Regions from separate parts of the Rhizobium sp. CBN3 genome, predicted to be linked through region 3. Evidence: predicted binding sites of a transcription regulator. Region 3 holds the regulator's gene; each other region holds the start of a gene.

Region 1 (7,284 bases), on a different contig from region 3:
AGACAGGTGGCGAGCAGCCCATCGGCTTCCACCATCTGCTCCTTGCCGTCACGGTCGAGATACTTGACCGAGACGGCAGCCGGGCGCTCGACCTCGGCATAATAGTCAGGAATCGACAGGCAGCCTTCCTCATAGATCGAGCGCTCGTCGGAGGATTTGACGATCTCCGGATTGATGAAGACCTGCGGCTGCTTTTCCTCGCCCTCGCGGGAGACGTCGATAACCAGCATGCGACGCGGCACGCCGATCTGGATTGCGGCAAGGCCGATGCCCGGCGCGTCGTACATGGTTTCCAGCATGTCGTCGGCAAGGCGCTGCAGGTCGGCATCCACACGTTCGATCGGCTTGGAGAGCTGACGGAGAACGGGGTCGGGAAGAATGATGAGTGGCTTGATGGTCATGGGCGTTCCCATAACCCATCTTTTCCCGCTATGGAATTATCCGGCGGGCGGGGAAGACTCTTTTTTGCATCCCCCGCCCGGAATTTCGCCATATTCGCGTCAGGCCGCCCGGCGTTCACCGACGACGGCGTGGCCTTCCGGCCGGGCACGGAAGCGGCGCAACAGCTCGATCAGCTGATCCACCTCGTCCTTGAGGCGGCCGGTTTCCGCCGACGTGCGCTCGACCATGCCGGAATTCTGCTGGGTGATTTCGCCCATGCTGCGGATTGCCACGCTGACCTCGTTGACGCCGGTCGCCTGATCGCGGGCGGCGGCGGCGATATCGGCGACGAAGCGGTTGATGATGTCGATGCGGCCGATCATGTCGTTCAGCGCTTCGCCGGTGCTGGAGACGATGCCGACACCCTCATTGACCTGGGTGGAGCTCTGCGAGATCAGGTTCTTGATCTCCTTGGCGGCTTCGGCCGTACGCTGGGCAAGTTGGCGCACTTCCTGGGCGACGACGGCAAAACCCTTGCCGGCATCGCCGGCGCGCGCTGCCTCGACACCGGCGTTCAGCGCCAGAAGATTGGTCTGGAAGGCGATTTCGTCGATGACGCCGATGATCTTGGAAATCTCCGTCGAGGATTTTTCGATGCCGGCCATCGCCGAGACGGCGCTGGTGACGAGCTCACCCGAATTCTTCGCCTTCTGCTGCGTCTCGCGTACGGCATCCGAAGCCTTCTCGGCATTGACGGCGGTCTGACCGACGCTGACGGAAAGCTGCTGCAGGGCAGCCGAACTCTCCTCGACGCCCGCCGCCTGCTGGGCCGTGCGCAACGCCAGGTCGTTGGTCGCATTGGAGATGACGTCGGCGCCGTTCATGATCTGGCTGGACGTGTCGCGCACCGATGCGAAGGACTGGCGAAGCGCCTTGACGGCACGATTGTAATCCTCGGCCATCTGCCGGAAATTGCCCGGCAGGTCGGATGGCAGCGTGGCCTCGAGATCACCGCTCGACAGCGCCTCCAGACCGCGGCGCAGCTGCTCCAGCGCCATCGTCTGATCGGCCTCGGCCTGGGCGCGCTGCTCTTCCAGAGCCTGGCGTTTGGCTTCAAGCGTCTCGAGATAGACCGAGATGGAATAATCCATGTCGAGCATGCCCGCCTTGATGACGGCCGACAGCTTCTCGGCGAGCAGTTTGCCCTGCTGGCGCGCGAAGACCGACGGCCACTGCTTCTCCATGATGCCCTTGACGAGTTCGGACATGACGAGGGCATAGCCGCCGACATACCAGCGCGGCTCCAGCCCGATGCGGGCATGGGTGCGGCCGACCGCGGTCACGCCGTCCACATAGGCTTCGTCGAAGGCGCCGCCGGCAAGCTTGCGCCAATGATCCTGCTGCCGCTTCTTGGCATGAGCGACATGGTTCTTATCGGCGAAAAAGCCTGAGACGGCGGGGGTCCTGGCGATCTTGGCATAAAACTTGTCGAGGGCGGCGCCGATCAGCTCTGATATGACCGGGCTGAGATCCCGCATCGACCGGCGCGCCGCCTCGTCCAGTTCGATGAAATCGAGGCGCTGCCTGAGGGCACTGTCGGTCTGCTGGGATGTCATGGAAATCTCTGTACTTGGCGCAACGGCGCGGGAGGGAATTCTGCAGCACAGATTTTGGCGAATATGGTTGAGCAATGGTTAAATCGGCTGCGATTTTCCGCAGCGGCGAAGAAAAGACGACAGAGAAGATATTGAGGATCGCCGATTTCGTTCACGTTTTGATCTATATATTGCCGCATCTTCTGTTATGGTTGCAGCATGACCGTTCATTCCGAATCGCTTGCCCTCTCCGTCGCCTCGCTCAGTCCCGCCATGCTGGCGCTTGCCGGCGGTGTTCTGATCGCCTTCGTGCTTCTGGTGATCATCCTTCTCTTGCGCGGCGCCAGCCTCCGCCGCGAGCAGGCAGAGGAGGCGAGCCTGCGGGCTGGCGAAAGCGAGGCGCGCATGGCCGAGCTTTTGAAGATCCAGGCGGAAATGCAGGGCCGCATCGCGGCCATGGCCGAGGTTTTCGGCGCGCGCCAGAGCGAGCTCAACCAGGCGATCAGCCAACGCCTCGACGGCATGTCGCAGCGCGTCAGCTCGACGATCACCGAGCAGACGAAGTCGACGCATGAGAACCTGCAGCGGCTGCAGGAGCGGCTGGCGGTCATCGATGCCGCGCAGAACAATATCCAGACGCTCGCCAAGGACGTCGTCGGACTGCAGGCCATTCTTTCCAATAAGCAGACGCGCGGCGCCTTCGGCCAGTCGCGGATGGAGACGATCGTCGCCGACGGCCTGCCGATGGGGGCCTATGCCTTCCAGCAGACGCTCTCGAACGGCTCGCGGCCGGACTGCACGATCCGCATGCCGAACGGCGCACCGCCGCTTGTCATCGATGCGAAGTTCCCGCTCGAAGCCTGGAACGCCATCCGTGACGCCGGCAGCCCCGAGGCCGCCAAGATCGCCGGCCAACAGTTCCGCCGCGATGTGGAGATCCATATCCGCGATATTTCCGAGAAATATCTGATTCAGGGGGAAACCCAGGAGACGGCCTTTCTCTTTGTGCCATCGGAATCGATCTTCGCGGAGATCCACGAGAACTTCGAGGCCCTGGTGCAGAAGGCACACCGGGCGCGCATCGTCATCGTCTCGCCATCACTGCTGATGCTGTCGATCCAGGTCATCCAGGCAGTGCTGAAAGACCAGCGCATGCGGGCGCAGGCGCATCTGATCCAGGGCGAGGTGGCGCTGCTGATGGACGATCTCGGCCGCCTCGACGAGCGGGTGCGCAAGCTGCAGGGCCATTTCGCCATAGCGCAGAAGGATATCGACATGGTGGTCACATCAGCCGACAAGCTCACCAAACGCGGTGCCAAGATCGAGGCGCTGGAATTCGAGGCAGACGGCGACACCAAGCCCGCCCGCCACGACGAGAGCCCGGCCAAATCCGTGGAAAGCCGTACCGGCCTTCTCAAGCTTCGGGTGGTTGACGAAGAGTGACCGCTTCGGGCAGTGTCTCGCCCCATGAAATAGCAGGAGCATGATATCATTCGATGCTCCAAAAGACGGGACAGCCTGATGATTACAGTTTTCGGATCCATCAACATGGATCTCATCGCCACGACCGAACGACTGCCAAAGCCCGGCGAGACGGTGGCCGGCAACGGTTTTGCCACGGCCGCCGGCGGCAAGGGCGCCAACCAGGCGCTCGCAGCCCGCCGCGCCGGCCGCTATGTGCATATGGCCGGCGCCGTCGGCAAGGACGGCTTCGCCGCCGATGCGCTCGCCCTGCTCGATGAAGCCGGAACCGACCTTTCCCTTGTCAAGCATGTCGACGATCCCACAGGCACGGCGCTGATCCTGGTCGGCGGCGACGGCGAGAACATGATCGCCGTCGTTCCCGGCGCCAACGGCCTGGTCACGCCTGCGGATGCGGAAATCGCAGTCGGCGGTATGAACGAAGGCGACATGCTGATGTTGCAGCTCGAGGTGCCTGTCGCGGCCGTCGAACGCGCGCTCTCGGCCGCGCGCGCCAAGGGCATCACCAGCATCCTCAATCTCGCCCCCTTGATCCCCGATGCACCGCGTCTCGGTCGGCTGGCCGATATTGTCATTGCCAATGAGACCGAGTTCGAGCGGCTTGCCGGACAGGACGGCATGGACGCACAAGCGCGCGAGGCAGCCCTCGTCCTCCTGCATCAGGAAACCGGCCAGACGCTGATCGTGACGCTCGGCGGCGATGGCGTCATCGCTATCCGGGACGGGGTCATTTCGCGGGCGCAAGGGCTGGCGATCGATCCTGTCGACACGGTCGGAGCGGGAGACACCTTCTGCGGCTATTTCGCCGCCAGTCTCGACGACGGCGTGGATTTTCCCACGGCGCTGCGCCGCGCGGCGGTCGCCGGTTCACTCGCATGCCTTAAATCAGGCGCGCAACCGTCGATTCCTTCAAGCGAGGAAGTCGCAGACAGACTATAGGCTGGCCTGCTTGCGAAAGGCGGTCGGACCTCCCTTCGATTTTAAGGGGATTTCCGCGGCGTTCCTCATATAAGCCGCTAAAATTTCATTCAAATTTAACAGGTCTCCGGCGATCTTCCCGGTGATCGCCGGGTCTTCGCGCTTGCGGATCCGCGGCTCATGCGGCTGCTCCATGAGGGAGCCATGCCTTCGCTCCTGTGCCGAAGAATGCCCCTTCGGCGCATCCTTGCCCGAGGACCCCATGTTCATCTTTCGCATGAAATCGCTTGCGGCGAAGCTTATCGTCATCACCGGCATCGCCATCGCGCTTGTTCTCATCGTTTCGAATTTCTTCCTCATCGGCCAGACCCGGGATCGCGTCCAGACGCTGACGATGGATCAGGCCAACCTCGAGGCGAAATCGATCGCCAATGAAATCGCCGCCAATGTCGGCGAGCTCGCCAGTGCCGCGCGCAGCATGATGGGCGTCCTCGGCCGCGCCCATGACGGCAAGTCGCTCGATCGCAAGGGCATGATCAACGTGCTGAAGGCCAATCTCGAACAGAATGCTTTCGCCTTCGGCAGCTGGTTCTGCGAGCAGCTCGGCGCGCTCGACGGCAAGACCACCGAGATCGCCAACAATAACGACGAAGGCACGAACAAGAACGGCGCCTTCACGCCCTATTGGTCGAAGACCAAGGACGGCGGCATTCAATACTCCACCTTCGACAATGATTATACCGCCGAATGGTGGAAGCTTGCTGCCGACAGCGGCAAGGGCGCGATCACGACCCCCTACCTCGCCCAGGGAACAGATGTACCGACGCTGCTGACATCAATTGCCTATCCCGTCATATCGGGCGGCAAGATGATCGGTGTCGGCGGTGTCGACATCTCGCTGAAGTCGCTGACCGACAAGCTGCAGGCGCTGCACCCCTTCGGCTCGGGGCGCGTGACGCTGCTGTCCCAGGCGGGCAACTGGATCGTCGCGCCGATCCCCGACCTGATGACCAAACAATATGACGGCGAAGGCGCCGACGTCGTCAAGGCGGCGCTGTCGACCAAGCAGCCCGGCCTCGTCCGCAACCTCGCCTATGACGGCCTCGATCCCTTCGACCGCGTCGTCTATCCGTTCGAAGTCCCCGGCGTCAACGCCACCTGGGTCGTGCTTGTCGACGTCCCGCACACCGCGATCAACGCGCCGGTGCAGGACCAGACCTACATGATGATCGCCACCGGCCTGATCGTGCTCGGTGCGGTGATGCTCGCGCTCTATTTCGCCGTCCGCTCGCTCGTACAGCGGCCGCTCGGCAGCCTTGTCGCCAGCGTCAAAACGCTCAGCGACGGGGAATATGCCGAACCCATCGCTGCCCAGGACCGTACCGACGAGGTCGGTTCGGTCGCCAAGGCGCTCGAAGGCTTCCGCTTCAAACTCGCCGACTCCAGGCGCCTCGAAGACGAGGCCACCCACCAGCGGCAGGCCGCCGAGACCGAGCGCAGCCGTTCGGAATCGGAACGGCTGCAATCGGTGTCGCTGCAGCGCCATATCGTCTCGATCGTCGGCGCCGGCCTCTCCGAGCTGTCCCAGGGCAATCTGGGTCACCGCATCACCGAGGAATTCCCGGGCGAATACGGCAAACTGAAGCAGGACTTCAACGCCGCACTTGCAAGCCTCGAAGAGACCATCAACACGATGAACCTCAGCGTGATCAATATCGGCGCCGGCACCGGCGAGATCAGCAACAGCGCTTCCGACCTCGCCAAACGTACCGAGCAGCAGGCGGCAAGCCTGGAAGAGACGGCGGCAGCGCTCAATGAGCTCACCGCTCAGGTTGATTCCAGTGCCGAGAATGCCCGCACGGCTGCCGACAACGTCAATCTCGCCTGCCAGGATGCCGAGAAATCAGGCGAAGTGGTGCAGAAGGCCATCGCCTCCATGCAAGGGATCGAGCAGTCTTCGACGGAGGTGTCGCGGATCATCGGCGTCATCGACGAAATCGCCTTCCAGACGAACCTGCTGGCGCTGAACGCCGGCGTCGAAGCGGCCCGCGCCGGCGAAGCCGGTAAGGGTTTTGCCGTCGTCGCCCAGGAAGTGCGTGAACTCGCGCAGCGTTCGGCCAATGCCGCCAAGGAGATCAAGACGCTGATCAACACATCGGCTGTCCAGGTCAAGGAAGGCGTCGATCTCGTCGGTCGCGCCGGCGGGACGCTGCACAAGATCGCCGAACAGGTGATGGGCATCAACAGCCTCATCCGGCAGATCTCGGCATCGGCGAGCGAACAGGCGGTCGGGCTGAAGGAAATCAACCAGGCCATGAACCAGATGGATCAGGTGACGCAGCAGAATGCGGCGATGGTGGAGGAAGCGACCGCCGCCAGCGTGGCGCTCAACGACGAGGCGCAGACGCTGAAGGCGCTCGCCACGCGCTTCAGCGTCTCCGGCTCCGCCAACGCGACGGCGCTCGCCTCCGTGGCAAGGCAGATGCGTGCGCCGGCTGCAGACCCCTCGCATTTCGCGGCCGCTCCCGCGATCCGCCACGCCCCGGCGACCCGCCGCACCACGCCTCAATCGCATGGCTCGGCTGCCGTGGCTCGGGATAATTGGGAAGAGTTCTGACCGTTCAGCCCTGCATAAGAAAAAAGGCGCCTGCGAAATCAGGCGCCTTTTTTCATTTAGGGATTATGCAGCTCAAGCAGCGTTCGACGTCTGCTCCTCGTTGAGGAAGGCGTAGATCGCCGAGGCGGAATCGGTGGCCCGCAGCTTTGCAACCAGGTCTTGATCGCGCAGGACGCGGGCAATGCGCGACAGGGCTTTGAGATGGTCGGCGCCGGCGCCCTCCGGCGCAAGCAGCAGGAAGACGAGGTCGACAGGCTGGTCGTCCAGCGCTTCGAAATCGACAGGCTGCTC
Region 2 (7,284 bases), on a different contig from region 3:
CCGATGCAATCAAGCCGGGAATAAGGTCGGCCTCCGGCAGGTTCTTCCAGTATTTCTTCGGCATCTCCGCCTGCATCGCCTTCACCTTCAACCGCGCCGGGTTGAAGATGCTGGCATAGTAGGTCCGCCAGAGTTCGTCCGTGGCATCGCTGAGATTAGGCTTTTCGCAGGGCTCGTCGGCAATCGTCAGCCGCTCGCCGTCCCAGGCCGCCGAGCCCTTGGGCGTGGCAATCAGCCAGTCCATGTCGGTGAAACGCCGCTGGAAAAACGGAGCCGTGCGCCGGACAATATGATGATCCGGCTCGAACCAGGCGAGGAATTTCCGGCGACCTGCCGATACCGCGCCGACCTCCTTGAAACGGACGAAGGCCGTCATCTTGTGCGCGTCGCGCCGAACGTTCTTCGCCATCAGCCTGGCCCGCACGACATCCTCGTCGGAACTTACCTCCAGCAGCTGCCGGTCCAGTTGCAGCCGCCAGAGCAGACGGTACAGCAGAGAAAATCGCGCCGGATCGGAATGGCAGAGAACCGTCTCCGCAAGCTCGATGAAGGCGGGCGGCACCGTCATCGGCTTGCGTGTTGTCGCAGGCGCCGGCGGCATGGCGTCCCGTTGAAACGAAAGATCGGCCTCGGCGCTTTTTTCGCGCCAGTCGATCTCCTCGGGCAATATGCCGGCGGCCGCCAGGGCGCGTGCGGCGTCACGCCATTCGCCAAGATCTCCGCGCCCCGCAAGCACGACCCGGCGCATCACAGCAACGACAATTGTTCAGGCTGCGGCTCGAACATGGCGCGCAGATCCGGGCGGTCGACTAGCCGTCGCGGCGACCAGCCTTCCGCTGAGATGAAGGCTCGGACCTTCTTGATCGAAACGCCGAGCCGGGCGAGCTCATCGAGCCGCAGGCGACGAAACCGGCGTGCCGAAACAATCGCCTTCACCGTCTTGGTGCCGAGGCCGGGCACACGCAGCAACCGCTCGCGCTCAGCCTTGTTGATATCGACAGGAAAATCGGCCCGGTTGGCCAGCGCCCAGGCAAGTTTCGGATCGAGATTGAGATCGAGCATGCCGCCCGCCTGGTTTGCGGTAATCTCGTCGATGCCGAAGCCGTAGAACCGATAGAGCCAGTCGGCCTGGTAAAGTCGGTGTTCGCGCATCAGCGGCGGCTTGATCAGCGGCAGGTTTTTTGAGGCGTCTGGGATGGGGCTGAAGGCGGAATAATAGACACGCTTCAGACCATAGCTGCTATAGAGCCGGCCGCTGCTCGCCAGGATCGTCGCATCATTGGCCCCATCCGCGCCGACGATCATCTGCGTGCTCTGGCCAGCCGGGACGAAACGCTGTCGTTTTTTGGTCTTAAGCGTCGGTTCATCGGCCGCCTCGATCTTCAACCTGAGATCAGCCATCGATCGCCTGATACTGGCCGGCTTCTTTTCCGGCGCGAAACGGGAAATCCCGCTGTCGGTCGGCAGTTCGATATTGAGCGACAGCCTGTCGGCATGAAGCCCCGCCTCCTCGATCAGATGCGGCGACGCCTCGGGAATCGCTTTGAGATGGATATAGCCGCGGAAATTATGCGTCACCCGCAGCTCGCGGACAATGCGCACCATCTCCTCCATCGTGTAATCGGAGGAGCGGATGATGCCGGAGGAAAGGAAGAGGCCTTCGATATAGTTGCGGCGGTAAAATTCGAGTGTCAGCCAGACGACCTCCTCCGCCGTGAAGCGTGCCCGCTCGACATTGCTGGAGGAGCGATTGACGCAATAGGCGCAGTCGTAGATGCAGAAATTGGTGAGCAGGATCTTCAGAAGCGAAATGCACCGCCCATCCGGAGCATAGGCATGGCAGATACCGGATCCCTCGGTTGAACCCAGCCCGCCGTTTGCGCTCGAATCGCGTTTCACCGTGCCGCTGGACGCGCAGGAAGCGTCATATTTCGCAGCGTCGGACAGAATGGCCAAGCGTTCGGTTAGCGACTTCTTCATCCCAATGTTCACTATATGTTCTAATATACATAGTCAACCGAAACGATCCCGCCTCTGCCCATTTTGGGGCGCATCGCCCGATGCCGCAGTGGGTTGCATTTCGTCTATGCGAATTTTCTGGAAATCGGCCTTGCCGATCTGCTATAAGCACTTAACTAGAAATGTGGCACGGTTCCGAAGCTCCCCTTCGGGACCTGTTTTCTTTTGTGTGGGCGCCTGATTGCGCGAACACAAGGAGTGAAGGACAAAAAAATGGTTGAAAAGGTACCGATGACACAGGGTGGTTTCGTCAAGCTGCAGGAAGAGCTGCGCTGGCGTCAGCAGGAGGAGCGCCCCCGAATCATCGAGGCGATCGCCGAGGCCCGTGCTCATGGCGACCTTTCCGAAAACGCCGAATACCACGCCGCCAAGGAAGCCCAGAGCCACAACGAGGGCCGTATCAGCGAACTGGAAGACCTAACGGCGCGCGCCGAGGTCATCGACCTCACGAAGATGTCGGGCGACAAGATCAAGTTCGGCGCCAAGGTGAAGCTCGTCGACGAGGACACCGAAGAAGAAAAGACCTATCAGATCGTTGGCGACCAGGAAGCCGACGTCAAGGCTGGCCGCATCTCCATCTCCTCCCCGATCGCCCGCGCGCTGATCGGCAAGGAAGTCGGTGATTCCATCGAGGTCAACGCACCCGGCGGCTCCAAGGCCTACGAAATCCTCCAGGTTTCCTGGGGCTGATCGCCCGCCAGACACGAGATCCATCCCTTGCCGGACATTCGTGACGTCGAGATCATCGCGCCCAACTTCAAGCGCCGGCTCTCCGGCGTCACGTCGACTATCGTCCAGCTCATCCCGTGCCAGATCCGGCTCGGCATGAGGATCGCGACGCTCGGCCCCGGCCTGCCCGACGGCTTGGCGAAACTGACATGGCCGCAGATCCTCGGCTTGTGGCGCCCGCCCGCACGCCGCCGTCACCGCGTCTGGCACGCCCGCCGCAACAATGAGATGGCTGTCGGCATCCTGCTTCGCCATGTCCTGCGCATGCCGCTGAAGCTGCTCTTCACCTCGGCGGCGCAACGCCGTCACACCGCCTACACGAAATGGCTAATCCGCCGTATGGATGCGGTGATTGCAACCAGCGACCGGTCCGGCTCCTTCCTCGAGGTACCGCATACGGTCATCCAGCACGGCGTCGACCTTTCTATCTTCCATCCGCCGGAAACGGCCGACGACGGCATCGCCGCGACCGGCCTGCCCGGCCGCTATCTCGTCGGCTGCTTCGGCCGCGTGCGCCATCAGAAAGGCACCGATCTCTTCGTCCAGGCGATGATCGAACTCTTGCCGCAGCATCCGGAATGGACGGCCGTCGTCTCCGGCCGCGTGACGGCGGAGCACACCGCCTTCGGCGAAAAGCTCAAGGCCGATGTCGCCGGCGCCGGGCTCACCGACCGCATTCTCTTCCTCGGCGAAGTGCCTGATATCAAGGTCTGGTATCGCCGCCTGACGCTTTACGTCGCCCCTTCCCGCAACGAAGGCTTCGGCCTGACGCCGCTCGAAGCCATGGCTTCTCGCACCGCCGTCGTGGCATCGGATGCGGGCGCCTATGCCGAACTCATCGCCGACGGCGAGACCGGCTCGGTGGTGGCGGCTGGCGACGGCGAAGCGCTGACGCGGGCAATCGCCCCCTATATCGCAGATCCCACACTGGCGATCGCGCATGGGGAGAATGCACTGCGTCATGTCCGGACGAATTTCGCGCTGGAGAACGAAGCAAACGCGATCGGCGCTGTTTACGATCGCCTTCTCGGCGACAACCGCGGCTGAGTGGAAAAGAAGACTACGTCGATACAAAGAACCATAAAAGACCCCGCCCCAAACCCCTCCCCACAAGGGGGAGGGGCTTAACTTGCCGCGCCCGTTCTCCAAATCTGCGACGTTTCGAGAAGGAACGAAGTGGGCGCTCCGGGTTAGTCCCTCCCCCTTGTGGGGAGGGGTTGGGGAGGGGTAAGCGGTCTCGCCGATCTCCTTGGGTCGGAACGGCTCGTGACGTTGAACATGTGCGTAGAGGGCGACATCTATCGACAAGCGAACGGCCCGCTGTAAAACGGGCCGCTGCAAAGATTGCCAATAATCAGGCGAGATTATTCCGCCGGCTGAAGTCCGGCAACCGGAGCGCCCTCTTCTGCCTGGCCGCCCAGCACTCTAGCGAGCTGCGCCGTATCCAGCTCGTTTTCCCAACGGGCCACGACGATTGTCGCGACCGCATTGCCGACGAGGTTGGTCAGCGCCCGGCATTCCGACATGAAGCGGTCGATGCCGAGGATTAGCGCCATGCCGGCGACCGGCACGGAAGGCACGACGGAGAGCGTTGCGGCAAGCGTGATGAAGCCGGCGCCGGTGATGCCGGCAGCACCCTTCGAGCTCAGCATCGCCACGAGCAGCAGCAGGATCTGGTCACCCCAGGAGAGCTGGATGCCGGTTGCCTGGGCAATGAAGAGGGCGGCCAGCGTCATGTAGATATTGGTGCCGTCAAGATTGAAGGAATAGCCGGTGGGGATGACGAGGCCGACGACCGAGCGCTTGCAGCCGGCCTTTTCCATCTTGTTCATCAGTCCCGGAAGTGCGGCTTCTGACGACGAGGTGCCGAGAACCAGCAGCAGCTCTTCCTTGATGTAGCGCAGCAGCGCCAGGATCGAGAAGCCGTTATAGCGGGCGACAGCGCCGAGCACGACAAGAACGAAGAGCAGCGAAGTGATGTAGAAGGTGCCGATCAGCATGGCGAGGTTCGCGATCGATCCGATGCCGTACTTGCCGATGGTGAAGGCCATGGCGCCGAAGGCGCCGATCGGGGCAGCCTTCATCAGGATGGCGACCAGCTTGAAGATCGGAGCCGTCAGCGCATTCAGGATGTTGATGACCGGCTCGCCCTTTTCGCCGACCATGGCGAGCGCAATGCCGAACAGCACCGAGAAGAACAATACCTGCAGAATATCGCCATCGGCAAAGGCGCCGACAATCGTCGTGGGGATGATGTTTGTGAGGAAGCCGACGATGCTCTGCTCATGCGCCTTCTCGGCAAAGGTGGCGACGGCCTTGGGGTCAAGCGAAGCCGGATCGATATTCATGCCGGCGCCGGGCTGAACGACATTGGCGATGACCATGCCGATGACGAGCGCCAAGGTCGAGAAGGTCAGGAAGTACAACATCGCCTTGCCGGCGACGCGGCCGACCTTCTTCAGATCGCTCATGCCGGCAATGCCGGTTGCCACCGTCAGGAAGATGACGGGCGCAATGACCATCTTCACGAGCTTGATGAAGGCATCGCCGAGCGGCTTCAGCTGCGTGCCGAGCTCGGGGTAGAAATGGCCGAGAAGGATACCCGCGGCGATGGCGGCGAGAACCTGAACGTATAGATGGGTGTAAAAGGGCTTCCTGCCCTTGCTCTCTGCAACTGCGTCAACTGGTGCTGCGATCATGATATCCTCCTAAGGGCTCGCCCGGAACGAACTCCGGCCTCCCGAGCCGTTCGCTTCACTCCAACAGCTCAGCCGTTGTGCCATCTCCTTCGCAATCGCCGTGCCAGTTTCGCATAAATTGGGTAACTAGTTGTTTTGAATAGGATAAAATTTATACCGCTGCCAAAGGGCTAAATAAGCAATGCGGAAAGCCGCACAAATCCGTTTGCGTTCCGTGCCGAAAAATGCACAAATCCGCCATGTCCTTGTCCGTTTCACAAAGGCTGTGGCCCTCCCTGCCCCTCCAGCACCGCATCCGCCGGATGTGGTGGCTGTTTGCGGCCGCCGCCCTGCTGGCTGTGATCGCTAGCCTGTGGGCAAGCGGCGAGCTTGGCCGCCAACGGGCCGAGACGGCTCTCGAAGAGCAGGCCCGCACGGATGCCAGTCTGAACGCAGCATTGCTGCGCACGGTTCTCGAAAAATTCCGGGCCTTGCCCTTCGTCCTGTCGCAGGACAATGCGCTCGCCGCCGCGCTGGCAGAGCGCGATGCCGCCACGTTTGAGCAGCTGAGCCGCAAGCTGGAAATGCTGGCGACGGGCACCAAAGCGGCCGTCATCTATGTCATCGACAAGCACGGCATGGCTGTTTCTGCCAGCAACTGGCGCGAGCCGACGAGCTTCGTCGGCAACGACTATCGCTTCAGGGAATATTATCAGGGTGCGGTCGCCCGTGGCCAGGCCGAACACTTCGCGCTCGGCACCGTCAGCAAGGAACCTGGCCTCTATATCTCGCAGCGCATCTCCGACGGCAACAACAGCCTGCTCGGGGTCGTCGTGGTCAAGGTGGAATTCGACGATGTTGAGGCAGATTGGAATGCCACGGATGCCCCGTCTTACGTCGTTGACGACCGTGGCATCATTCTCATCACCAGCATTCCCTCATGGCGGTTCATGACGATCGGCCAGATCGCCGAGGACCGGCTGACGGCGATCCGCGAAAGCCTCCAGTTCGGTGATGCGCCACTCCAGCCCCTTCCGCTCGACATAGTCCGAAATCTCGGCGACAGGCTCGACGTCGTCGAGATAGTCATGCCGGGCGGCGCCGGCAAAACCAGCTTTCTCGATGTCGGAGCACCCGTTCCGGAAACCGCATGGCGCCTTCAGCATCTTGTGGCGCTCGGCCCTTCGATCGATGCGGGGGTTCGCGAAGCCCGCATGCTGGCGCTGCTGACGCTGCTGCCAGTGCTGTCGGGAGCGGCCTTTCTGCTGCGCCGCCGCCAGACGATCACGCTCAGGATCTTCAGCGAACAGCAGGCGCGCGAAGAACTGGAACGGCGCGTGGCCGAGCGGACGCTCGATCTTAGCCAGGCGCGGGATCGCCTGCAGGCCGAGATCACCGGTCACCGCAGCACGGAGCAGAAGCTCCAGGCGGTGCAGCAGGATCTGGTGCAGGCCAACCGGCTGGCAATCCTCGGTCAGGTGGCGGCCGGCGTCGCCCATGAGATCAACCAGCCGGTGGCGACCATCCGCGCCTATGCCGACAATGCCCGCACCTTCCTCGAGCGCGGCCAGACCGCGCCTGCCGGCGAAAATCTTCAGAACATCGCGGCGCTGACGGAGCGTATCGGCACGATCACCGAGGAGTTGAAGACCTTCGCCCGCAAGGGCCGCAGCAGTGCCGAGCCGACTGGCCTGAGGGAAGTCATCGAGGGTGCGGTGATGCTGTTGCGCAGCCGCTTTGCCGGCCGCATGGACACCCTTGACATCGAGCTGCCGCCGGCCGCGCTGCAGGTCATGGGAAACCGGATCCGCCTCGAGCAGGTGCTCATCAATTTGCTTCAGAACGCCCTGGAGGCAGT
Region 3 (7,284 bases):
GCCTTGAGTTCCTCATCCCGATCGAAGTCGGCTACCGGGCCTCCATTCGATGCTTTGGCTGCTGGTTTTGCTGCAGTTTTGCGGCTGGAAACGGTCGCGGTCTTTCGCGGCGCCATTCAACCCTCCCTATGGGTTTGTCGTTTCTCGATGGCGCGTACCATAGGGAAGAAATATGACCACAGCAATGCCATAATTGCATGGCTCGTATTCGGCACTAAGCTATTGGAAATTAATCAGAAATTCCAATTAACCGAATTCCGGCTAATTGGAATAATGGTTGAATATGACGATCTCGTCCGCACGCGACATATTCAGCTGATATCGCGCCTTTTCGTCCAACATATCCTTGTCGAGCGAGCCGTCACTGAGCAGCGCGACCTGGCTTTCCAGATGTTCGCGCTTCGCCTTCAGGACGGCAAGCTCTCTTTCGCGCGCGACGCGCTGACGCTCGAACGTCTCTGTCGCCCGCAGGCCATAATCGCCATGGATGCAATGATAACCGAAATAGGAAAGGAAGGCGACCGTCATAGCCGGGATGACGAAGCGGCCGAGCTTTCTCTTCTTATGATGCTTTGTCCACATACACGCATGCTCTTGAACGCATTACCAATTCGTTCAGCATAACGCGCAGAGATTAACCGTTCATTGACCGTAATAAGCGCGCAAGAAAAAACCCGCGCCGGGAGGCGCGGGTCGAGCCGTTGAAAATCGGAACGATCAGCCTTTGATGATCGAGCGGCCGGCATATTGGGCTTGGGGGCCGAGGCCTTCCTCGATGCGGATCAGCTGGTTGTATTTGGCGAGACGGTCGGAACGCGACAGCGAACCGGTCTTGATCTGACCGCAGTTGGTGGCGACGGCAAGATCGGCGATGGTCGAGTCTTCGGTTTCGCCGGAGCGGTGCGACATGACGGCGGTATAGGCCGCCTTGTGCGCCGTGTTGACGGCATCGAGCGTTTCCGTCAGCGAACCGATCTGATTGACTTTGACGAGGATCGAGTTAGCCACGCCCATGCGGATGCCGTCGCGAAGACGGGCGGAGTTGGTGACGAAGAGATCGTCGCCGACGAGCTGGGTCTTCTTGCCGGTCAGGTCGGTCAGCGTCTTCCAGCCTTCCCAGTCGTCTTCGGCCATGCCGTCTTCGATCGAGATGATCGGGTACTTGGCGGCAAGCTCGGCCAGATATTCGGCCATGGCGCCCGATTCGAGCGTGCGGCCTTCACCTTCGAGAACGTATTTGCCGTCCTTAAAGAACTCCGTCGAGGCGCAATCGAGGCCGAGGCACATGTCGTCGCCCGGCTTGTAGCCGGCTTTGTCGATGGACTTCATGATGAAGTCGAGGGCTTCGGGCGCGCTTTTCAGGCCGGGGGCGAAGCCGCCTTCGTCGCCGACATTGGTGTTGTGGCCCTGCGCGGCAAGCTCCTTGCGGAGCGTATGGAAGACTTCCGAACCCATGCGCACGGCTTCAGCGATCGAATCGGCGCCGACTGGCATGATCATAAATTCCTGGAAGTCGATCGGGTTGTCGGCATGGGCGCCGCCGTTGATGATGTTCATCATCGGCACCGGCAGCAGGCTGGCGGAAGCGCCGCCGACGTAACGGTAAAGCGGCAGGCCGGATGCCTGCGCGGCAGCCTTGGCAACGGCGAGCGACACGCCGAGGATGGCGTTGGCGCCGAGGCGCGACTTATTCGGCGTGCCGTCGAGCTCGATCATGATGTTGTCGATCTGGATCTGGTTTTCGGCGTCGATGCCGCCAATCGCGTCGAAGATCTCGGTGTTGGCGGCCTCGACCGCCTTTTCGACGCCCTTGCCGAGATAGCGCTTGCCGCCGTCGCGCAGCTCGACCGCCTCATGCGCGCCCGTCGAGGCGCCCGAGGGAACGGCCGCGCGGCCCATGCTGCCGTCTTCGAGATAGACGTCGACTTCGACGGTGGGGTTGCCACGGCTATCGAGGATCTCGCGGGCGATGATATCGGTGATTGCAGTCATGGGTTCTTCCTGCTCGGTGGGTGATAAGTCGGTCGAAGCCTGTCATAATCGAAGGCGTGCAAATTACAATGCTGCAATTTCCGGCCTTCGAACCAGCATGCCGTCGTGGCCTAAACCACGATCATGTCAGTCTGTTGAACGTCAGGCCTTGGCGATCGCGTCGAAGGCAAGCAGCTTCTCAAGCAATCGCGGCATGTCCTTGAGATAAACCATGTTCGGGCCGTCGGACGGTGCGTTGTCGGGGTCCTGGTGGGTTTCGAGGAAGACGCCTGCAATTCCCGTCGCCACCGCCGCGCGCGCCAACGTTTCCACGAATTCGCGCTGGCCGCCCGAGGAATCGCCCTGCCCGCCCGGCTGCGCCACGGAATGGGTGGCGTCGAAAATCACGGGAGCGCCCATCGCCGCCATGATCGGCAGCGAGCGCATGTCGGAGACCAGCGTATTGTAGCCGAAGGAAGCGCCGCGCTCGCACAGCAGCACATTCGGATTGCCGCTGGCGTTGAGTTTCTTCAGGACGTTCTTCATATCCCACGGCGCCAGGAACTGGCCCTTCTTGACATTGACGGCGCGGCCGGTTCTGGCGGCGGCGATCAGAAGGTCGGTCTGGCGGCAAAGGAAGGCCGGGATCTGCAGGACATCGACCACCTTGGCCACCTCGGCGCATTGCTCGGCCGTATGGACGTCGGTTATGACGGGAAAGCCGAATTCCTTCTTCAGGTCGGCAAAGACCTCCATGCCCTTTTCCAGGCCAATGCCGCGCTCGGCCGAAAGCGAGGTCCGGTTGGCCTTGTCGAATGAGCTCTTGTAGACCAGCCCGATGTCAAGCTTTGCGCAAAGCTCCTTCAGCGTGCCGGCTACCATGAAGGCGTGGTCGCGGCTCTCCATCTGGCAGGGGCCGGCAATCAGCGACAGACGGGCGGTATTGGAAAAGGTGACCTGGCCTGCGCCTTCGCCGATCCTGACTTCGGAATTCGTGTCGATGCTCATCGTGTTTCCTCGAAGGCGAAGAGCGCACCCTGCCCGGGCGTGGGCTTCACCAGAATACGGTTGTTCTTGCGCGTGTAGGTCACCCCGTTAGCAGCCAAATGCGCTTCTGTCACGGCAAGATCGACGACAGTGAAGAGGATTGCCCGCCCCCGCAGGCCGCGATCGGCTGACGAGACTGCAGTCTCGAAATAGGCCTCCAGCCCTTCCGGCGTCATCAGGCTGATCTTCGCATTCGATGCCGCGATATTCATGCCGAAACCGGTTTTCTCCACCGCCGCCTGCCCCATCGCAAGTCCGACGAAGGCGGCGAATGCCGCCGGCTCCGGCGCACAAAGCGCGATCTCGGCAATGCCGATCACGCCATTGGCATGCGTCTCCAGCGCGGCGCGATCTGTCGGGAACGAATTAATGCGCTGGCAGGTAAAGAGAAAGAAATCGGGGGCGCGCAAATCAGCTGCAAAGGCCAGCTTGAAGCTGCCGACGCTCTCCGAACCATCCGGCATCCGCATCGGTCGGCTGAACTGCAACATCTCACCGGCGCTCGCGCCGTTGCCGACGAAGCGCTTATGATCGAGGCCGGCATCCTCGCTGAGGAAGGCCAGCGCAGAAAGTCCCTCCTCGCCGCAGCGGAAACGGAAGGCGCGATTGCGGGCGATGAAGACATTGCCCTGGCGGGCCGCTGCCTCGCTCTCCTCGACACTCGCCACGCCGAGCGGCTCCAGATAGGTCTTGTCGGCGAAAAAGACGCAGGCATTCTCCGTTCCGAAGGGATGGCGCGCATCGGCGGCGACGGTGAAACCGAGCTTGCCGAGCCTTTCACGCGCCAGATCGATATTGACCACGGGCAGCACGACATGATCCAGCGGGTGCGACTTGGCGGAATGCGCGTTCATGAATATCCCTCCTGAAACCGGCAAGAGATGTGCGACAGCACCTCACTCAATGCAAGACATGTGTGCCAATCCGGCGAATGAAAATAAAAATCTCGACGAGTTGGCGCGAAGTTTTACGGAAATTTAGCTACTTGCGGAACACATATGGAACATATAGTGTCCGTTCTGGATTTGTTTCAATCACGGGGTCTGACGTCGATGCTCACGCGCAAACAACAGGAGCTTCTCCTTTTCATCCATGAGCGCATGAAGGAATCCGGCGTTCCTCCCTCTTTCGACGAAATGAAGGATGCCCTGGATCTCGCCTCGAAATCCGGCATTCACCGGCTGATCACGGCGCTCGAGGAGCGCGGCTTCATTCGCCGCCTACCGAACCGCGCCCGGGCGCTCGAAGTGATCAAGCTTCCGGAGGCCTATAACCCCAGTCTTCAGCGTCGCGGTTTTTCGCCGAGCGTCATCGAGGGCAGCCTCGGCAAGCCCCAGCCGGTCGCCGCCCCCGCTGCGCCAAAGCCGGTCGCCGACAATGGCAACTCCATCTCCGTGCCGGTCATGGGGCGTATCGCCGCCGGCGTTCCGATCTCGGCGATCCAGAACAACACTCACGATATCGTCGTTCCCGCGGATATGCTCGGCTCCGGTGAGCACTATGCGCTGGAGGTCAAAGGCGATTCGATGATCGACGCCGGCATCTTCGACGGCGATACCGTGATCATCCGCAACGGCAGCACCGCAAGTCCCGGCGATATCGTCGTTGCCCTCGTCGATGACGAGGAAGCAACGCTGAAGCGTTTCCGCCGCAAGGGTGCCTCGATCGCGCTCGAGGCCGCCAACCCGGCCTACGAGACCCGCATCTTCGGGCCCGACCGGGTCAAGGTGCAGGGCAAGCTCGTCGGCCTCATCCGTCGCTATCACTGACGCCGGATAGGCTGGAATCGGTAAAACGATCGTTGCGCCAATCATAGGCGCGATGGCGCATCCATGGTCGCGACAAAGCATCGAAGGCGGTGGTGACCTCCGGGCCGCTGTCGGCGAAGCGCAATTCGACGGAACCGGTCCTGCGTAGCGTCTCGCCGGTGAAAAGCGCGCCACCTGAACGGCAGTTGTTGAAACGCAGACGGACCGAGGTCACGACGATATCGGCCGTATCGCAGGCCGGGCCAAGATAGGCGGCATTGTCGATGACGGTGACGATATGGCCATTGCCGAGTCTTGATGTGCACCAGGCCTTCTTGACGCAGGAAAAGCGGTTTGCTTCACCGCCTGCTGCGGCTGCCCGCATCGCTGCACTCGCTTCGTTCTGCTGATCGCGGGAAAGCCTGACACGGCGGTCTTCTCCTTCCGCCGGGATAGCCGGACCATCCAGCATCTTCGGCGGATCATGTGTCGGCAGGACCAGCGCTCGCTGCCACTGGTCGAAGATGAAATCCGGCGGGTTTTCACGGTTGGAAGCTATTGCCTCAGCCGCGACGACCGCAACCAGACTGCCATCCTCCGAAATCACCAGATCCGGCGGCCGGGGAACCGGCAGAAGCAGCACGATAAGGGTCGAGATGGCGATGATCGATGTGCCGATATGGCGCAGCCGGGTACGCAGCAGCGTCAGCAGCAGAAAGCCTGCCACCGCCATTGCGAAATACCAGCCGGGCAAGCGGCCGATGCCGATATCCCCGCCCCAGCCGGACACCGTCTTGGCAACCGCAATCACCAGATCGAGGCCGAATCCGACCACCTTCCAGAGCGGAGCGTCCAGACCGAAAGGCATGAGCAACATCGCCAGCAACCCGGCCGGCATGACGATGAAGGAGATGATCGGCATCGTCGCAAGATTTGCCGGCAGGCCATAAGCCGTCAGGCGATGAAAATGCTCGATCGAAAACAGTGCGGTGGAAAAGCCGCCGATCAGCGAGGTGAGGAAGACGCCGCCGAAGAAACTGGCGACTACGGCCACCGGCCTGATGATCGGCAATTTCGGAAAAGCGTTTTCGCGGACACGCCTGTCCTTCCACAGCTGATAGCCCGATACCAAAGCCAATGTCGCGGCAAAGGACATCTGAAAGCTCGGTCCCAATACTTCCGAAGGTGAAATGGCGATGATGATGAGCGCTGAGAGAACGACATTGCGCAGGCTGATCGACGGCCGGTCGAAGAAGACGGCAATCAGCATGATGGCCATCATGATAAAAGCGCGCTCGGCCGAAACCCCGAAACCGGAGATCAGGTAATAGGCGGTGACGGCGATGAGCGCACCGGCAGCGGCGATCTTCTTTGTCGGACAGGCTTGGGCGACACCGGGAAAGAGGCTGAGCAGCATCCGGAAGCCGACGAAGAAGATGCCGGCCGACAGCGCCATGTTGAGGCCCGAGATTGCGACGATATGGGCAAGGCCGGACTGGCGCAGCGCCTCCGTCGTCGTCTTCGAGATGGCGCGCCGTTCATCCGTCACCAGGGCAGCGGCAAAAGCGCCGGTGTCGCCGGGCAGGATCGATCTTATGCGGTCGCCGATGCTGCTGCGCAGCCGGTAGAGCCATTCGAGCAGCGCGTCCGACGTCCACCTGGCCGCCTGCGGGCCGACCTGCGCGTCGAGCTTCTCCGGCGCACCGTAGAAGAAACCGTTGGCGCCGATGCCGTCGAAATAGGCACCGAAGGAGAAGTCGTTGAGCGCGGGAAGTGCGGGGCCTGCCGGCGGCGTCAGCCGTGCCCTGCCGGTGATGATGTCGCCGATCTCGAAAGGCACATCGGCGCCCCGGACGATCCCGGTGATGCGTCTTGGCGGCCGTTTCAACTCCGGCGCCTCGGTGCCGGTGACGGCAAGAATGTAGCGCCAGCGCCCGCGGCCGTCGCCTTCCCGCCGTTCGACGCGGCCGGTCACCGTCGTTGTCACGGATGAATCGAGGATCGCCGTCGAAGCCCGCCAGCTCTCGAACTGAGCCGAGAGCATGCCGCCGGCGAAAAGTGCGAGCCCCATGAAACTTGCGCGCAAGGCCGGCCGGCTGGGACCGGTGAGGAAAACCGCGGCCGCCGACACTAGCAGGCAGAGCAGCGATGCAACGAGGGGAAAATCCGATCCGCCGAGAAACCAGAAGGCCGAGCCGGCTCCGAGGAAGACCGGCGAGAACAGCAGCAGGCGGCCATGATCGGCCTCTTCGCCCAGCATGCAGGCTCCGGCACGCAGCGATTGCCAGGCGGCGGCCAGCAGCCGACGACGCAATGGGGTCTGCGACTGCGTCCTTACCGATTGAGTCACCACCGCAGGCGCAGGAAAATCCGGCGGATCGGCAAGGCCGACGCCCGCTTGCGGCCGCAATTCGGCTGTCGTCAATTCCTGCATGCCCCGCCCAAGATCACCCCGCGAAGTCGTCAGAATGCAACCTTCACGTAAATCCGGCAAGAATAATCGGTTGAAATAAGACGC
Region 4 (7,284 bases), on a different contig from region 3:
GCATCGAGAAGGGCGAAAAGCAGGAGCAGCAGGTCAAGACCGCCGAAGAAGGCGCTGCCGGCGTGCTCTTCTCCGTCGGCGGTGCTCTGAACCGCGATGGCGCCGAGGATATCGTCTCGCTCTACCTGCAGACCGCCAAGGCGCTCGACCCCAACAGCGCCGATACACTGGTGCTGCTCGGCGGCATCGCCGAAAAGCAGAACCAGATGGACCGCGCCATCTCCCTCTATAAGAAGGTGCCGGAAGATTCGCCGATGCGGCGCATCTCCGAGCTGCAGCTCGGCCTCGCCCTTGCCCAGGGCGGCAAGGTCGACGAGGCGCGCAAGCACCTGCAGGCGCTGATCGCCTCGGATCCGAAGGACATCCGCAGCTACCTCGCCTATGGCAGCGTGCTCTCCGACGCCAAGGACTACGAGGCGATGGCCGCCAATTACGACAAGGCGGTCGAAGCGATCGGGCCGATCCCCGGCCGCGCCAACTGGAGCGTCTTCTTCCAGCGCGGCATCGCCTATGAGCGGCTGAAGAAGTGGGACCAGGCCGAACCGAATTTCCGCAAGGCCCTGGAGCTCAACCCCGACCAGCCGCAGGTGCTGAACTATCTCGGCTATTCCTGGATCGACATGAACCGGAACCTCGACGAAGGCCTCGCCATGATCAAGAAGGCCGTCGATCTCCGCCCTGACGACGGTTACATCATCGATTCGCTCGGCTGGGCCTATTTCCGCCTCAACCGCTTCGACGACGCCGTCGACGAGCTGGAGCGGGCGGCGCAGATCAAGGCCGGCGACGCGACGATCAACGACCATCTCGGCGATGCCTACTGGCGCGTCGGGCGCAAGCTCGAAGCCGTCTACCAGTGGAACCGGGCGCTCGCCTCCGAGCCTGAAGCGGCCGAAATTCCGAAGATCAAGGAAAAGGTCGCAAACGGCCTGCCCGCTGACGACGATGCCAAGGCGGCAGACAAGAAGCAGCCGGATCCGGCGCCGGTCACGCCGCCGCCGGTCGACAAGAAGTCCTGACGGGCGCGACCGATGCCTGAGCAGGGCTTGGCCGACGCTTTCGGCGTCACCGAAGAGGCGCGCGCGAAGATCAATCTCGCCCTGCATGTGACGGGCCAGCGGCCGGACGGTTATCACCTGCTCGATATGCTGGTGACCTTCGCCGATTGCGGCGACCGGCTGGGCTTCCTGCCGGCGCAGGCCGACGCCTTCACCCTGTCGGGCCGCTTCGGCGAGACGCTTGCCGGCGACGGCGGCACCAATCTGGTGCTCAGAGCGCGCGACCTCCTGCGCGAAGTCGTGGGCGGCCTCGCCTTCCCTGTTCACATCCACCTCCAGAAGAACCTGCCCGTTGCCTCCGGCATCGGCGGCGGCTCGGCCGACGCGGCGGCGACCCTGCGTGGGCTGATGCGCCTCTGGGGCACTGGGTTGCCGGTGGAGACGCTGGCGGCGCTGGCTCTGAAGCTTGGGGCCGACGTGCCCATGTGCCTCGAGAGCCGGCCGCTGATCGCCCGCGGCATCGGCGAGGAGATCGAAGCCGTGCCGGATCTGCCGGCCTTCGCCATGGTGCTTGCCAACCCGCTAAAGGGGGTTCCGACGCCGGAGGTTTTCCGCCGGCTCACGGCAAAGAACAATCCGCCCCTGAACCTCGCACAGACCGCCGGCTGGCTGGCGGCGATCGGCGCGGCTCGCAACGACCTGGAGCCACCGGCGCGCGAGGCCGTGCCCGAAATTGCGGCGATCTCGGCGATGCTGCAGGCTGAGGGCGCTCTTCTTGCCCGCATGTCCGGCTCCGGCGCCACCTGCTTCGGGATCTTTGCCGACATGGCCGCCGCGCGAGATGCGGCGGCGGCTCTTCACGCGGCGCGGCCCGACTGGTATTTCCAAGCGACGGAAACGGTTTCGGGAGGCATGTGATGGCAGGTTTGGATGAAAAACGGCCCTTCATCACCGTCGGCATAGCGGTTCTCACGGTCTCGGATACGCGCACGCCGGAGACGGACAAGTCCGGCGATACGCTGGCGGCGCGGATCGCCGAGGCTGGCCACAGGCTGGTCGAGCGGGCAATCGTGCCCGACGACCGGGAGAAAATCGCCGCCCAGGTCAAAACCTGGACCGAGCGGGATGAGATCGACGTCGTCATCACCACAGGCGGCACCGGCTTTACCGGCCGAGACGTGACGCCCGAGGCGCTGGAACCGCTTTTCGAAAAACGCATGGATGGCTTTTCCGCCGTCTTCCACCGTATTTCCTACGATAAGATCGGCACGGCGACGATCCAGTCGCGCGCCACCGCGGGTGTTGCCAACTCCACCTTCATCTTTGCTCTGCCCGGCTCGCCCGGCGCCTGCCGGGACGCCTGGGACGGTATCCTGAAAGCACAGCTCGACTATCGCAGCGTGCCGTGCAATTTCGTCGAGATCATGCCGCGCCTGGATGAGCACTTGAAACGCGGCGCGCAGAAATAGGACTGGCCGTCTCAATTCTTTAAGTGGCAATGCCCGGCAGAGCCGGCATCGAATCCCAGCTATCACCCGACAGCAGAATGCAGCTTATGCCGTGAACATCCGTGATCACGAGCGTCCAGGTGCCACTTTTGGCGGCATAGACCTCGAGAACGGCGTTCTGGTTGACCAGCCCGACCGCGGTGAGCTTCTCACCGAAATTCCTGTCGAGGAAACTGACGACGTCGGATCGGCCTGCGCAACTGAGCATCGTCTGCGATGCTGCCGAATGCGGATGCGCGATCACCAATGTCGGCAATATGACGGCCAGCAGGCCGCAGATCATACTGCGTACGCCGTCGATCCTACCGCGTACGCCGTAGATCCTACCGCGTGGCATGAAGCACCTCCTTTCGCCGGAAATCCGGCAGAAGAGGAGATTTTTCGCCGACCTGTTCTGCCGTTCACCGGCATTCCACGGCATCCGTTGCGAAGCGCGGCGCTTCGGCGGCGCCATGAGCGAATTATAGCGCGAAATCCGATTGGGCGCCATCTTTGCGCGATGGCGGGATCGGCGAACCGCCTATTAGAGAAAACCCCTCCCCAACCCCTCCCCACAAGGGGGAGGGGCTAACACGCTGCGCCAACTGCGCAGACGTCAGCCCTACTGCAGATGCAAAGGGTGGAGCGGATGCGAGGTGAAATGGAAAGCAGGGGGCGGCACGTTAGCCCCTCCCCCTTGTGGGGAGGGGTTGGGGAGGGGTTTTTTGCGGGTCTGCACCGGACAGTCATGAACCATATCCAGACATCATAAAGCGTAGAACCGCTCAGCGCGCGGCACGCGCCACCCAGGAGGGAATCAATTCACTTGCGAGCTTGCGCGGCTTCTGGCCCTTGGCGAAGTCGGCAACATGCATCCCGCTTCTGGCGGCGGCGAGCGCCAGGTTCTTCGGCATCAACAGCCCGAGCTCCAGCGGCGGCCGGGCACGGGTGACGCGCTGGAAGAACGGGCGTCGATAGCCGCGCGACGCGGCAAAGCGCGCTGGTGTCTTATTCAGCGCCACATATTCGGCGATCTCATCGATCCAGCCGGCCTGGGGCCTGGCGCCCGGCTCGATAAAGAGCAGCCATTCGCCTCGGGCGGAGCGAACGATGTCCTTGATATCCCACTGTGAATGGAAACGGCAGCCGGCGGCGTCGGCGACCCGCGAGGTGCCGTCGCGTGAGCCGTGATCGAGCACGATCACATCGCTGACGAGCCCTTCCACCGCGCCTGCAACCAATACCGATAAGGTCTGCGCCAGTTCGGATTCCTGATCCTGACATTCGAGAACAACCGTCAACATCGATTATTCATAATGCGCCGCACAATTTTTTGCCAGCACCCTTTTGCGCATTTTGTTCTTGCATTGTTCTCATTTTGCCGATAGGAATTTAATCATCAAAACGGGTGGAGGCAACGGCTTTCCGCCGCGGGAGAATCCGATGAGAGAGCAGTCCCTGGCAGGGCAGGCCGCATTCGCGCCTGCCAATACGGCAGATATTGCCGATGCGATGATCGTGTCCTCAGGTCTCAGGGTCGAGGGCGACCGGCGGCGGGGGCGCGGAGCCGGACTGAACCCGACAGGGCGGTTCGAAGCGCTGCAACGGGAGACCTTCGACGACGGCTGGCAGACCCTGGAAGACCTGCCGCCGTTCAAGACCGAGGTGCAGATCGAAAAGCCGCGCACCGCGATTACCCGCAACGAATCGCCGGATCTTTCCTTCGACCGCTCGATCAATCCCTATCGCGGCTGTGAGCACGGCTGCATCTATTGTTTCGCCCGCCCGACGCACGCCTATATGGGGCTTTCGGCGGGACTCGATTTCGAGACGAAGCTCTTCGCCAAGCCCGATGCGGCGAAGCTCCTGGAGCGGGAGCTCGCCAAGCCGGGCTACAAGGTGCGGGTGATCGCGATCGGCACCAATACCGACCCCTATCAGCCGATCGAGAAGGAATGGCGCATCATGCGCGGCATCCTCGAGGTGCTGAACAAGGCGAACCATCCGGTCTCGATCGTCACCAAGTCGGCGATGATCCTGCGCGATCTCGACATTCTGCAAGAGATGGCCCGCAAGAACCTGGTGCGCGTCGGCATCTCGGTCACCACGCTCGACCGCAAGCTTGCCCGGGCGATGGAGCCGCGCGCCGCCACGCCGCCGCGACGGCTGGAGACCATTCATGCGCTCTCGGAGGCAGGCATCCAGACTGCCGTCATGGCCGCTCCGCTGATCCCGGCGCTGAACGATCACGAGTTGGAACGCATCCTCGAATCGGCAAAGGCTGCCGGCGCCGCCGAGGCGAGTTATGTCATTCTCAGGCTGCCGCTCGAAGTCAGCCCGCTCTTTCGCGACTGGCTGCTGCAGCACTATCCCGATCGTTACCGGCATGTGATGTCGCTGGTGCGCTCGATGCGCGGCGGCAAGGATTACGACGCCGAATTCGGCAAGCGCATGAAGGGCGCCGGCCCCTATGCCTGGCAGATCGCCCGGCGTTTCGAAATGGCGGCGAAACGCTTCGAGCTGACGCGGCGCAGCGTGCCGCTGCGCGACGATCTGTTCGTGCCACCGGATGGTAGCGGCGTGCAGCTGTCGCTGCTCTGATTTTTCAAGTTTGCGCATCGGCTGCTCAGAAAAACCGCCCTGTTTTCGAGCCCCGAGCGCAATTCCCGCGGATGGCCCTGACCGCCACCATCCGCCGGGCCGTCCCCGGCCGCCGCCCTGATCCGGGGACTTGCGGGAAATCGGGTTGGCGTGCGAGGTTCAGCCGCATGAAACGTCGCACGCCACCCGATTCTCCCCTGCTTTTCGACACGGTCCCTCTCGTGCCGGATTTCAAGCTCGAGCTCAAAGCCCGCAAGGCCGGCCACTGGCCGGTCGCCGGCGCCGACGAGGCAGGCCGCGGGCCGCTGGCGGGGCCTGTGGTGGCTGCCGCCGTCATCCTCGATCCGAAGCGCATCCCTGAAGGCCTCAACGATTCCAAGCAGCTCTCGGCGCAGCGGCGCGAGGAACTCTTCGTGCAGATCCTGGCGACCGCGACGGTTTCCATCGCCTCCTCCAGCTCGACCCGCATCGACGAAACTGACATTCGCAAGGCGAGCCTGGACGCGATGCGGCGCGCCATCTGCAGCCTCGCCATTCCCGCAAGTTACGTGCTGACGGATGGGCTTGATGTGCCGCCCGGCCTCGATTGCCCCGGACAAGCGGTTGTCAAGGGCGATGCCCGCTCGGTCTCGATCGCCGCCGCCTCGATCGTCGCCAAGGTGACGCGCGACCGGATGATGGCGCGGGCCCATAATGTTTTTCCGGATTACGGGTTTGCCGCCCATGTCGGCTACGGCACGGCGCAGCACCGCGCCGGCATCGAGAAGCACGGTCCCTGTTCGCTGCACCGGATGAGCTTTAGACCGCTGCGCAAGGGCGAGGACGGGCCTGAGATGGACGAGCTGATTTCCGAGTAGCGTAATTCAACTGAAAAAGTGGCAATGCCAAACCGGCAGCAGAAAGCCGGTGCGGCGGCTTGCTCCCTCTTCTCCCAGCGGGGAGAAGGTGGCCCGAAGGGTCGGATGAGGGGGCCACACGACACACCGATCATTTTGCCCTTCGCTTGCACTCCGTGCATTCGCGGCTTTGCCGCTCACCCCCTCATCTGCCTGCCGGCATCTTCTCCCCGCTGGGGAGAAGGGATTCGTCGCAGCGTCGCGCCTCATTCTCAGTCGTTTCCGAGTTTGACGTAGAGACTGCATAAAGAGTGAGGCCACCAAAAGAAAAAGGCCGGGACATGCCCGGCCTTTCCCTCATTCATTCGATACCGCTCAGTTGAGCCGTGTCTTGACCTGGCCGACGGCGTTGCCGAAGAGCTCCGACTGGACCTTACCGTCGGCCTTCTTGGCGAGCACCGTTTCGGCGGCTGCGATGGCCAGATCGACGGCGGCGGAACGCACCGCCTTCATCGCATCGGCCTCGGCCTGCTTGATCTTCTGCTCGGAGAGCGCCGTGCGGTTGGCGACGAATTCTTCCGTCTTCTTCTTCGCCTCGGCAGTCAGCATCTCGGCTTCGCGCTCAGCGGCGGCAACGATGTGGGCAGCTTCCGCTTCCGCTTCCTTGCGCTTGCGCTGGTATTCGGCGAGCAGATGCTGGGCTTCCTCGCGCAGGCGCTTGGCTTCGGCCAGCTCGTTGCGGATCTGGTCGGCGCGGTCGTCGAGCGAGCGTGCCATCATGCCGGGAACCTTGAGGTAAACGACCAGCGCCAGGAAGAGGACAAGGCCGACAAAGGCGAAGAAAGTGGCGTCAGGGTGAAAAATATCCATCGATCAAGCCTCCTTCTTGGCGGCCGCGACGGCGGCGGCGACGTCTGCCTGCGCAGCGGTGCTGCCGATCAGCTGTTCGACGACCGCGGCTGCCGTTTCCTCGGCAATGGTGCCGACGTCGGCGAAAGCCTTGGCCTTGATGTCGGCGATCCGGGCTTCGGCAGCCTTGATCTTTTCCGACAGGCTCGTTTCGACGGTGCGACGATCCTCTTCGGCCTTGACCTTGGCGGCGTCGCGGGCAGCGGAGCCGATCGCGTGGGATTTGGCGCGGGCAGCGGCCAGTTCGCCTTCATAGGTCTGGACGGCGGCGTCGGCTTCCGCCTTCAGGCGGCCTGCTTCTTCCAGATCCTGAGAGATGCGCGTGTGGCGCTGGTCGAGGATGGCCCCGATGCGCGGCGCGATGACCTTTTGCATAAGGAGGTAAAAGACGCCGAACGTAATCACCAGCCAGAGCAGCTGGGATGCGTAGGTTGTCGAATCGAAAGGCGGGAA

Evidence for each region. The regulator LexA, encoded in region 3, represses DNA repair genes until DNA is damaged. The targets are predictions, from matches to a motif close to TGTTCNNNNTGTGTTCNG.
Region 1: the regulator LexA is predicted to act here: its motif matches at 2,146-2,163, upstream of QWJ46_RS12035 (DNA recombination protein RmuC).
Region 2: the regulator LexA is predicted to act here: its motif matches at 1,986-2,003, upstream of QWJ46_RS02690 (putative DNA modification/repair radical SAM protein).
Region 4: the regulator LexA is predicted to act here: its motif matches at 3,843-3,860, upstream of QWJ46_RS15630 (PA0069 family radical SAM protein).

What each region holds. Positions count from the first base shown of each region.
Region 1 is NZ_JAULSE010000006.1:168,866-176,149, reverse strand. Features, by position in the region: gene def (peptide deformylase) at 1-401, opposite strand, end outside; gene QWJ46_RS12040 (globin-coupled sensor protein) at 501-1,997, opposite strand; gene QWJ46_RS12035 (DNA recombination protein RmuC) at 2,196-3,419, shown strand; gene QWJ46_RS12030 (ribokinase) at 3,498-4,397, shown strand; gene QWJ46_RS12025 (hypothetical protein) at 4,392-4,655, opposite strand; gene QWJ46_RS12020 (methyl-accepting chemotaxis protein) at 4,639-6,993, shown strand; gene ptsN (PTS IIA-like nitrogen regulatory protein PtsN) at 7,066-7,284, opposite strand, start outside.
Region 2 is NZ_JAULSE010000001.1:532,030-539,313, reverse strand. Features, by position in the region: gene QWJ46_RS02695 (UdgX family uracil-DNA binding protein) at 1-748, opposite strand, end outside; gene QWJ46_RS02690 (putative DNA modification/repair radical SAM protein) at 748-1,980, opposite strand; gene greA (transcription elongation factor GreA) at 2,233-2,709, shown strand; gene QWJ46_RS02680 (glycosyltransferase family 4 protein) at 2,737-3,795, shown strand; gene QWJ46_RS02675 (dicarboxylate/amino acid:cation symporter) at 4,113-5,447, opposite strand; gene QWJ46_RS02670 (ATP-binding protein) at 5,672-7,284, shown strand, end outside.
Region 3 is NZ_JAULSE010000020.1:37,611-44,894, forward strand. Features, by position in the region: gene pdhA (pyruvate dehydrogenase (acetyl-transferring) E1 component subunit alpha) at 1-116, opposite strand, end outside; gene QWJ46_RS24415 (septum formation initiator family protein) at 262-582, opposite strand; gene eno (phosphopyruvate hydratase) at 718-1,992, opposite strand; gene kdsA (3-deoxy-8-phosphooctulonate synthase) at 2,134-2,979, opposite strand; gene QWJ46_RS24430 (VOC family protein) at 2,976-3,872, opposite strand; gene lexA (transcriptional repressor LexA) at 4,071-4,787, shown strand; gene QWJ46_RS24440 (ComEC/Rec2 family competence protein) at 4,768-7,200, opposite strand.
Region 4 is NZ_JAULSE010000009.1:123,553-130,836, reverse strand. Features, by position in the region: gene QWJ46_RS15655 (tetratricopeptide repeat protein) at 1-1,019, shown strand, start outside; gene QWJ46_RS15650 (4-(cytidine 5'-diphospho)-2-C-methyl-D-erythritol kinase) at 1,032-1,916, shown strand; gene moaB (molybdenum cofactor biosynthesis protein B) at 1,916-2,467, shown strand; gene QWJ46_RS15640 (hypothetical protein) at 2,487-2,843, opposite strand; gene QWJ46_RS15635 (glycosyltransferase family A protein) at 3,271-3,789, opposite strand; gene QWJ46_RS15630 (PA0069 family radical SAM protein) at 3,929-5,086, shown strand; gene QWJ46_RS15625 (ribonuclease HII) at 5,254-5,943, shown strand; gene QWJ46_RS15620 (F0F1 ATP synthase subunit B) at 6,298-6,792, opposite strand; gene QWJ46_RS15615 (F0F1 ATP synthase subunit B) at 6,796-7,284, opposite strand, start outside.